Desulfovibrio desulfuricans: one gene and its partner. The protein of the gene in region 1 binds, or shares a complex with, the protein of each later gene. Links are inferred from orthologs where the notes say so. Each region holds a gene or a part of one and is shown in the gene's direction. Other genes may lie near its edges.

The links.
Region 2: the proteins of NE637_RS11015 (region 1) and fliM are in contact, whole or in part, in a crystal structure (PDB 1F4V), measured with the Escherichia coli proteins. The link is inferred for Desulfovibrio desulfuricans from one-to-one orthologs.

What each region holds. Positions count from the first base shown.
Region 1 is NZ_JANFYZ010000008.1:103,253-107,319, forward strand. Bases 700-3,540 are described here. They hold NE637_RS11015 (chemotaxis response regulator CheY), read left to right. Parts: upstream 700-1,850; coding sequence 1,851-2,231; downstream 2,232-3,540. Other genes in these bases: NE637_RS11005 (MinD/ParA family protein), read left to right, coding at 700-823; NE637_RS11010 (FliA/WhiG family RNA polymerase sigma factor), read left to right, coding at 994-1,773; NE637_RS11020 (flagellar basal body-associated FliL family protein), read left to right, coding at 2,522-3,190; NE637_RS11025 (hypothetical protein), read left to right, coding at 3,327-3,540. Also shown: more of NE637_RS11005, read left to right, coding at 11-699; more of NE637_RS11025, read left to right, coding at 3,541-3,644; NE637_RS11030 (hypothetical protein), read left to right, coding at 3,641-4,066. UniProt on the Escherichia coli protein: Involved in the transmission of sensory signals from the chemoreceptors to the flagellar motors.
Region 2 is NZ_JANFYZ010000018.1:234-4,343, reverse strand. What follows is about bases 467-3,350. They hold fliM (flagellar motor switch protein FliM), read left to right. Parts: upstream 467-1,360; coding sequence 1,361-2,341; downstream 2,342-3,350. Other genes in these bases: gmhB (D-glycero-beta-D-manno-heptose 1,7-bisphosphate 7-phosphatase), read right to left, coding at 2,533-3,222; NE637_RS14035 (ASKHA domain-containing protein), read right to left, coding at 467-1,289. Outside these bases: more of NE637_RS14035, read right to left, coding at 1-466; NE637_RS14020 (Ros/MucR family transcriptional regulator), read right to left, coding at 3,434-3,835. UniProt on the Escherichia coli protein: FliM is one of three proteins (FliG, FliN, FliM) that forms the rotor-mounted switch complex (C ring), located at the base of the basal body.

The sequences.
Region 1 (4,067 bases):
GAGCAGACAGATGAGCGGCACTTTCCCTCTGGTTTTTTCCGTCACCTCTGGCAAGGGCGGCGTAGGCAAGACCAATATCTCGGTCAATCTTGCCATTTGCCTTGCGCAGCTGGGCAAGCAGGTGGTGCTTATTGACGCCGACCTCGGCCTGGCTAACGTAGACGTGGTGCTTGGTCTGACCCCGCAGAAGAATATTTTTCATCTGTTTCACGAAGGGGCCACCATTTCGGACATACTCTTTCCCACGCCTTACGGCTTTTCCATCTTGCCTGCTTCCTCCGGCATGAGCGAAATGCTCACCCTTTCCACGGGTCAGAAGCTTGAACTGCTTGAAGCCGTTGATGAAATGGAAGACGGACTTGACTACCTCATCGTGGATACAGGTGCAGGCATCAGCGACAACGTGCTCTATTTCAACATGGCCGCGCAGGAGCGCCTGGTGGTGCTCACACCGGAACCGACCTCGCTCACTGACGCCTATGCTCTCATCAAGGTGCTGAAAAACAATCACGGCGTTGAACGCTTCAAGGTGTGCGTCAACATGGCCCCGGACCTCAAGACGGCCAAGGACATGTTTGTGCGTCTGCATCAGGCCTGCGACCATTTTCTCAGCGGCGTCTCCCTGGAACTTGTGGGCGTCATCCCGCGCGATACAGGCGTACGCAAGGCCGTGGTGCAGCAGTTGCCCTATTGCATAAGCGAACCGCAAAGCCCGGCGGCAAAGGCCACCATGTCGCTGGCCAAGAACATCAGCGCATGGGAAGCCCCCGAAAACCTCGACGGCAACATCAAGTTTTTCTGGAAAAAACTGCTGTTCCGCTAGAATTGCGGATGGGATTCCGGGCCTGAAAAGCCTTTTGCGACAGAAACAACGCTTCATAACCTCAACGAGTCAATAACGCAGCGCAACCAGCCTTGGCGGGCAGGTGGAGCGAGGCACAACAGGCATCCAGATGCCACGGGGTAGAAGAGGCAAATCCGAAGGAAACCAACATGAAGACCGGCACAGCGCAAGCGCAAGCTCCCTGCCCCTGGGAAGCGCTCGAAACCGGGGCAACCCCTTGGGAGAGCTTTTCACCGGCAGAGCAGGAATCCGTGGTGCGTCACTATGCGCCCAAGATCCGCTTTCTCGCTTTGCGGCTCAAAGCCAAACTGCCGCGCAGCATAGAACTTGGGGAGCTGATCAGCTCCGGCACCCTGGGCCTCATGGAAGCCTTGGGCAAGTTCAGGCCGCAGCTCGGCATCCGCTTTGAAACGTATGCCGAAAGCCGCATCAAGGGAGCCATGCTCGATGAATTGCGCCGCCTTGACTGGTTTCCCCGGTCGTTGCGTCAGCGTGTGCGGGTGCTTGATGAAGCCATGCGCAAGGTTGAACACGAGCAAGGCCGTCAGGCCACCGAGGACGAGCTGCAAAAGATCACCGGCCTCGACATGCGTGATGTGCGGCAGGGGCTTGAAGCCCTGCAAAACCAGCTCTGGATTTCACTTGACGCCATTCAGGACACGATTTCGGGCGAAGGCCCCGAAGGCGGAGAACCCTTCCGCAGCACTGCCCTGCAAGAGCTTGTGGAGCGCGTGGCACCGCTGATCGACCGCTTGACGCCAAGAGAAAAGTTGGTACTCTCGCTGTATTATACTGATGAGTTGAATATGCGTGAAACTGCCGAAGTCATGGGCATCACTGAAGGCAGGGTTTCACAATTACATTCACAGGCCCTGAGCCGCCTTCGCAAGGAATTTCATAATCTCTACGGCGAAGGCACAGAAATATAAGCTTACGACAGACAGTGGCGCACGGCTGCAACGTCTGTTGCAAACCGATATTGACGGCGCTTCAAGGAGTTCTTCTCATGCCTTACAATCCGAATATGCGTGTTCTTGTGGTTGACGATTTTTCCACCATGCGCCGTATTGTGCGCAACATTCTGCGCCAGCTTGGTTTTCAGAACGTGGTGGAAGCCGATGACGGCACCTCGGCATGGGAAGTTCTGAACCGCGAGAAGATCGACTTTATCGTTTCGGACTGGAACATGCCCCAGATGACAGGCATTGATCTGCTCCGCAAGGTCCGCTCAAGCGAGCAGTTTGCCAACATCCCCTTTCTGATGGTCACTGCTGAAGCCCAGCAGGAAAACATCATTGAAGCCGTGCAGGCCAAGGTTTCCAACTACATCGTCAAACCCTTCACTGCGGACACGATGAAGCAGAAAATCGACAAGATTTTCCCCTAGAGCATTCCATGTTGAAAAACTTGCCAGAGGCGATGTGCATTCGCCCGGCAAGCATGCGTGGCGCGGATATACATAAATAACCACGCAGGGCAGCCAGCCTTTTCGCAGGCAACCTGCCTTTGGCCACAGCGCCAAATTTCCCTGGCTTTGACGGCCCGCTCCTGGCCGGGGTCAGCGCTGCATGCGCTCACCTGGTTCGGGGCGGGTTTTTTGTTCTTAGTGGTTGCGGTAGTGTAGTGCTGGTCACGGCATGGAACAGATGAACAGGCCGTGATTGTCAGGAGAGGCGCGTGGCTGAAAAGCAGGATTTGAAAGACGCCCCCGTCAAGGATGAACTTCAGGTTGCGGTCAGCCAGGACACAAGCCTGCGCAAGGTCGAACTTGATCTTGACGATGCCCCGTTCCTTGTGGAACAGGCGCCTCCTCCCCCGGCCAAAACCGAGGAAGCCCCACTTCAGGTAGCCGAAGAAGGGGCCGAACCACCCAAGAAGAAAAAAAAGCTGCTGCTCATTGCTGCCGCTGCTGGCCTGCTCGTGTTGCTGGTGGCAGGCGCTGCAATCTGGTGGTTTGTACTGCGCACCCCCCCGCCGCCGCCTCCGGAGCCAATCAAGCCAGACGTGATCGTGGTGCCTTCTGCGAAAACACCGACTGCCCAGCCTGACAGCGTCAAGGAACTGGCACCCTTCGTTATTCCCCGGCAAACACCTACTGGGGCGCGCTTTTTGATCTGCAAATTTTCAACAGTCAGCCAAAGCCCCAGGGTGGGCATGGAGATTGACCACAAGCTCATCCCTCTGCGTGATGCCCTGTATTATTACCTGAGCAGCAAGTCGGACGAGTTTTTGCTGAATCCGGCCAATACGGCTACCATAAAAAAAGACCTCAGCGGGGTGCTGAACGATTACCTGACGCAGGGGCGCATTGATGACATTTTGTTTGAGAGTTATCTGAACGAATAGCCACAGCAGCATCTGCAGGCCAGTGGAGCCAGCAGACGACAGCGCCCGTGGCCCTACGCAAGGCACACCCGCTGCTGCTGCACAAGCGACCTGCTGAAGGTCGTCAGGCCCCCGGAACCGGCAACAGGAGGCCTCCATGAGCGTTGACGCCACCATGGCCGTGCTGTATGCCCAGACCAGCCTGGCCACATCCGTAAGCAATGCCGCCGCTGTCGCCCCGCAGGCATCGGCTGCCATGTCGCGCGTTCTTGCCGCCGCCATGGCAAAGCAGGAGCAGCAGCAGGTAACGCGCACAGAACCCGGAACCCAGACGGCGCTGAACCCGGATGCCGATCACCAGGGCGCACCCCATTTTGGCAGCCGCAGAAGGCGGCGGCCCCCCCCTGAACCGGAAACCCCAGCGGGTGAAACTTCATCCCCGCTTGTGGGCAACCTTTTGAACATAAAAGTATGAACGACACACTGCTTTACGCACTTATCATGCTCTTTTCCCTCTTCGAGCTTGCCATCCTTGGCGGTGTGCTTGTTTTCTACATGCGTTTGCGCCGGTCAGAGGGCCTGCTCAACGCCTTGCAGGGCAATCAGGACAGCCTGCTGGCGCGCATAGAAATGAACGCACGGCTGGAAAAAGAAATAGTGGCTACGTTTGCCCAACGGCAGGCGGAGTTGCGGAATCTGGATGAAAAGCTGGAAGCGCGCACGCATGAACTGCGCCGCCTGCTGGAACAGGCCGAGGGCATCAGCCGTTCGCCCCAGTTTTTGCGGGAACTGATTTTAAATGGACACCGCAAAGGCCTGAGCAGTCGGCAGATCGCCAAAAACGCTGGCCTCAGCGTGGATGAAGTGGATCTTATCCTTGCGCAGAACGTTCAGTAAG
Region 2 (4,110 bases), on another replicon or contig:
CAGGGGCAAACAGCGCCCTGCGCAGCATGGTGACGCGCCGCATCCGCTGCATTTTCTGCATCCGGGGACGCGCTTTCATAAAACTGCGCAGCAAGCCCCAGGGGCGTGAGCGTAAAGCCCGTTACCACACCGGGGCCAGCCAGCTGGCCGCATTCAGGCCCAATACCTTCCAGAGCCGGGCCAAGGGGTACGCTGGTCAGCCACAACTGTCCAGTCTCGGTTACCAGTGCAAGTTCGCCGTTGGTGCCAAGGTCGGCCAGTACAAAGGGCCGGGGAACATCCGCCTCCAGCAGGGCGGCCAGCCCCGCGCTCACGTCGCCGCCCACAAAGGGCGCAGGCAGCGGCGGTACATAGAGAGGTGGAAAATCCGTCAGGGCAACGGTTTCATCGCCGCTGTGCGTCAGCCTGTACGGCGCTGCGCACAGCCCCTCCACATCGCGATCAAGAAAAATATCCGTCATGGCCGTATTGGCAGCCAGACACAACCGCGTCACCCGCCCCGTGCCCGACTTCGCCAGCGAATCCATGATGCCCAGCAGTTGCCGCCGGGCAAGCCCGGCCAGCACGGCGCGCCCTTCTGCCACGCGCGCCACGGCAAGGCGCGACATGACATCCGCCCCGGCCCCGGCCTGCGGATTGAGCGTACGGCCTTCAGCCACTGCCCGGCCTTGCATATCAAGCGCCCGCCAACACAGGGATGTAGTGCCAAGATCAACTGCCAGAGCCAAATCCGGCGGCGTCATTGGGGGCAGAATCTGCCGCGCCGCGCCGCGACCGGACAAACGCCCTGTCTCTTGCGCTCCCGCTGGCAGAACAAGATTCTCCGGCGGCAACTCAAGATCAAGCGCAGCAGCGCCCTCCGCAGTCGTGTCAGGGTCTGGCACCTGACGGCGACAGGCCAGACGCCAGCCAGCCTCCAGCTGCGAGGCGGAAAAAACGTCCACCTCCGCAGGCAGGCAGGGCGGCGCATGGCGCACAAAACGCACGCGGCAGCGCCCGCAACGCCCAAGCCCGCCGCACAGGGGCAAAGGGCGCACCAGCCCCGAAAGCCAGATGGCCTGCGAAAGGCTTTGCCCCGGCCTTGCGGCAATAGTCACTGATGGCGCGGCTGGAGCAGCGCCGCATGGGTCTGCATGGGCATGGTCACTGGCCGAAAAAAGACGTACAAACATGCGCCAAGAGTGCCTGACAGGCCCGGTAAAGGCAAGCGTGGCGCACTCCCCTGCCGTGCGGCAATTGCTCTGGCAAAAGGCGCTGTACGGCTTGTCAAACTGGCCTTTATCTTGCATATTCCATCTGCGTGGTCGTGTGCGGAAAAACACGCCGCAACACACATTTTCACGACTGTTCCGAGGCTGGTATGAATAAAGTTCTGGCGCAAGACGAAGTTGATGCCCTGCTGCGCGGGCTTTCCGGCGGGGAAATCGAAAACGAAGCGGAAACGCAGGAAGACGATTCCGGCATTGTGTCTTTTGACCTTGCCAATCAGGATCGCATCATCCGCGGGCGCATGCCCGTGCTTGAAATCGTTAACGACCGTTTTTCACGGCTTTGCACCAACGCCCTTTCAAACTCTGTGCGCAAGCGCGTGGAGCTGAACCCCATATCCATTGATATGACCAAGTTCGGCGAGTTCATGCGCTCGCTGCCGGTGCCAACCTCCATCAATATTTTCAAAATGGATCCCCTGCGCGGCAATGCCATCATGGTTGTTGATTCGCGTCTGGTATTTGCCCTGGTGGAAAACGTGTTTGGCGGCGCTGGCTCCCAGCCCAAGGTTGAAGGCCGCGAATTCACGCGCATTGAGCAGGCAGTGGTGGACAAGATTGTCAAAATCGCGCTGGAGAACATGGAAGAATCCTGGCGGCCAGTGCATGACGTAAAGCTTGAGCTGGTGCGCAGCGAAATCAATCCGCAGTTCGCCGCCATTGTGCCCCCCAGCGACGTTGTGGTGGTCATCACCTTTGAGGTCGAGCTGGATACGGCGCTCGGCTCCATGATTATTTGCCTGCCCTACGCCACCATTGAACCCATTCGTTCCAAACTGCATGCGAGCTTTCAGACCGAACGCCTCGAAGTTGACCACGCATGGGTGGCGCGCCTTAAAGAGCGCCTGCTGGAAACCCCGGTGGAGATGAAGGTGCATTTTGGCCGCACCACCATCACGGGCAACCAGTTGCTGCGCATGCAGGTGGGCGACATTATCGTGCTTGATACCGACCACGAAGACATGCTCAACTGCACGGTCGCCGGAGTGACCAAGTATCAGGGCCTGCCTGGCACCATCAAGGCCATGAAGGCCTTTCAGATCATTAAGGAAAACGAACCGCAATACACCTGATGCGACCAGCCGCGCGGCAAAGGCGGGCACTCGGCAGCCGCCAGCACTGACGCCGCTCCCCCCACGTATTAAATTCACGCAAAGGCCCCTGCCTGAAAGAACTGCACCCAACGCAGATTCTGTCAGACAGGGGCCTTGTGCATCTACAGGCACGGCAGGGCTAAAATGCCAAGCCTGCCTGTACATAAAAATTATGCTTTGTCAGGCCCGTCCTCACAACCAGAACCGCCACAGCCGGGGAGGCCGGAACTGTCAGAGCTGTGCTTTCCCCCACAGTGCGCGCCACAGCCGCCAGGCAGGCGGGAAAGCCTGTGTGCCCGCATCTCAGGCGCAAGAATATGCACCCCGGCGGCGGCCAGATGCGGCACCACCTTTACGCCTTCCGGCACGGGTACGTTATCTTCGTACGCGCCCACCGGGGGGCGCAATAGCACGCAACTGCACCCGGCGGCCAGCCCGGCCTGCATATCGCGCACACGGTCGCCAATCATCCAGGAGCGTGCAAGATCAATATTCAGATCGGCAGCGGCTTGCAGAATGAGGCCCGGCTCTGGCTTGCGGCAGTTGCAAGGGCCAGTAACCTCCGGCAGGTGGGGGCAATAATACCACGCGTCGATAACGGCGTTGTGCGCCGCAAGATCTTCATTAACCCATGCTTCCAGAGCGTGCAGATCGTCCTCGCTGAACATGCCGCGCGCCAGCCCCGACTGATTGCTCACGACCACAAGCAGATACCCTACGGCATGAAAGCGCCTGAGGGTTTCAACCACGCCCGGCAGCCACTGCCAGTCTTCCTTGCGGTGAATATAGCCAGTATCGTGATTCAGGGTGCCGTCGCGGTCCAAAAAAATGGCGCGGCGCGGCGCTTCTGCTGTGCTCATGAAAGCCCTTGCCCTTTTCCGGGGTTACCCGGCAGTTTGGTGTGCTGCAATCCTTGGCAATTATGCGCCAAACCAAAAAAAATGCAAAAACTGCCCGCAAAAACCTAACCGGTGTCCCAAACAGAAGCGGCCCACAAGTGGGCCGCTTCTTTCCCCTGCCCTATAAGGCGGGGAACGCAAAAACAAGGCTGCTGACAGACAGACCGCAGAATTACTTCTTGGCGGTCATTCTCCGTTCCCACAGCTTCATGTCGTTCATTTTTTTGCGGCGTTCACGCTGCAAAGCCTTGCAGGCAAGCGGGGTACCCTTTTTAAAGCCCCACTTTTCAAGGTATTCTTCTGTGGAGAGGCCGTGTGTAGCCAGGTGACGTTTAGTCAAAATCTTGAAGCTCTTACCACACTCAAGGCAGGTAACGCTCTTTTCCTTGATCGATTTTCTGGCTTCAAGAACAGCCCCATCAAAATCGGGTTCGCCAGTGGCTTCGCCCATGGCAACAGCCCTGATGCTGCCAGCAACCTTTTGGACAAAGGCCGTTATTTCTTCCGCGCTCATAACCCTGACGCCAGCCTGAGCCTTGGAAATTTCCAAAGCACCCTTCAAAAAATCGTCCATCTTCACTCCGCGATATATTAAGTTAAAAAACTTTTGAACTATAAGGATTCAGCACTAACACTATTTCGATAAAGCAATTTGTGTCAACCCAATAAACGAAAAATGACACCACAATCAAACCGGGGCGCTTGAAGCGTAAGGAGGGCAATATAAATAGCTTTTAGAGAATATGCCATCCATATTTAGGGGTGCGCCGGCGCTTCAACCGCAATTTATCGCACATTATTACTGTAAAAATAAAAAATAGCCCAAAATGGCTGCCATAATACAAATAA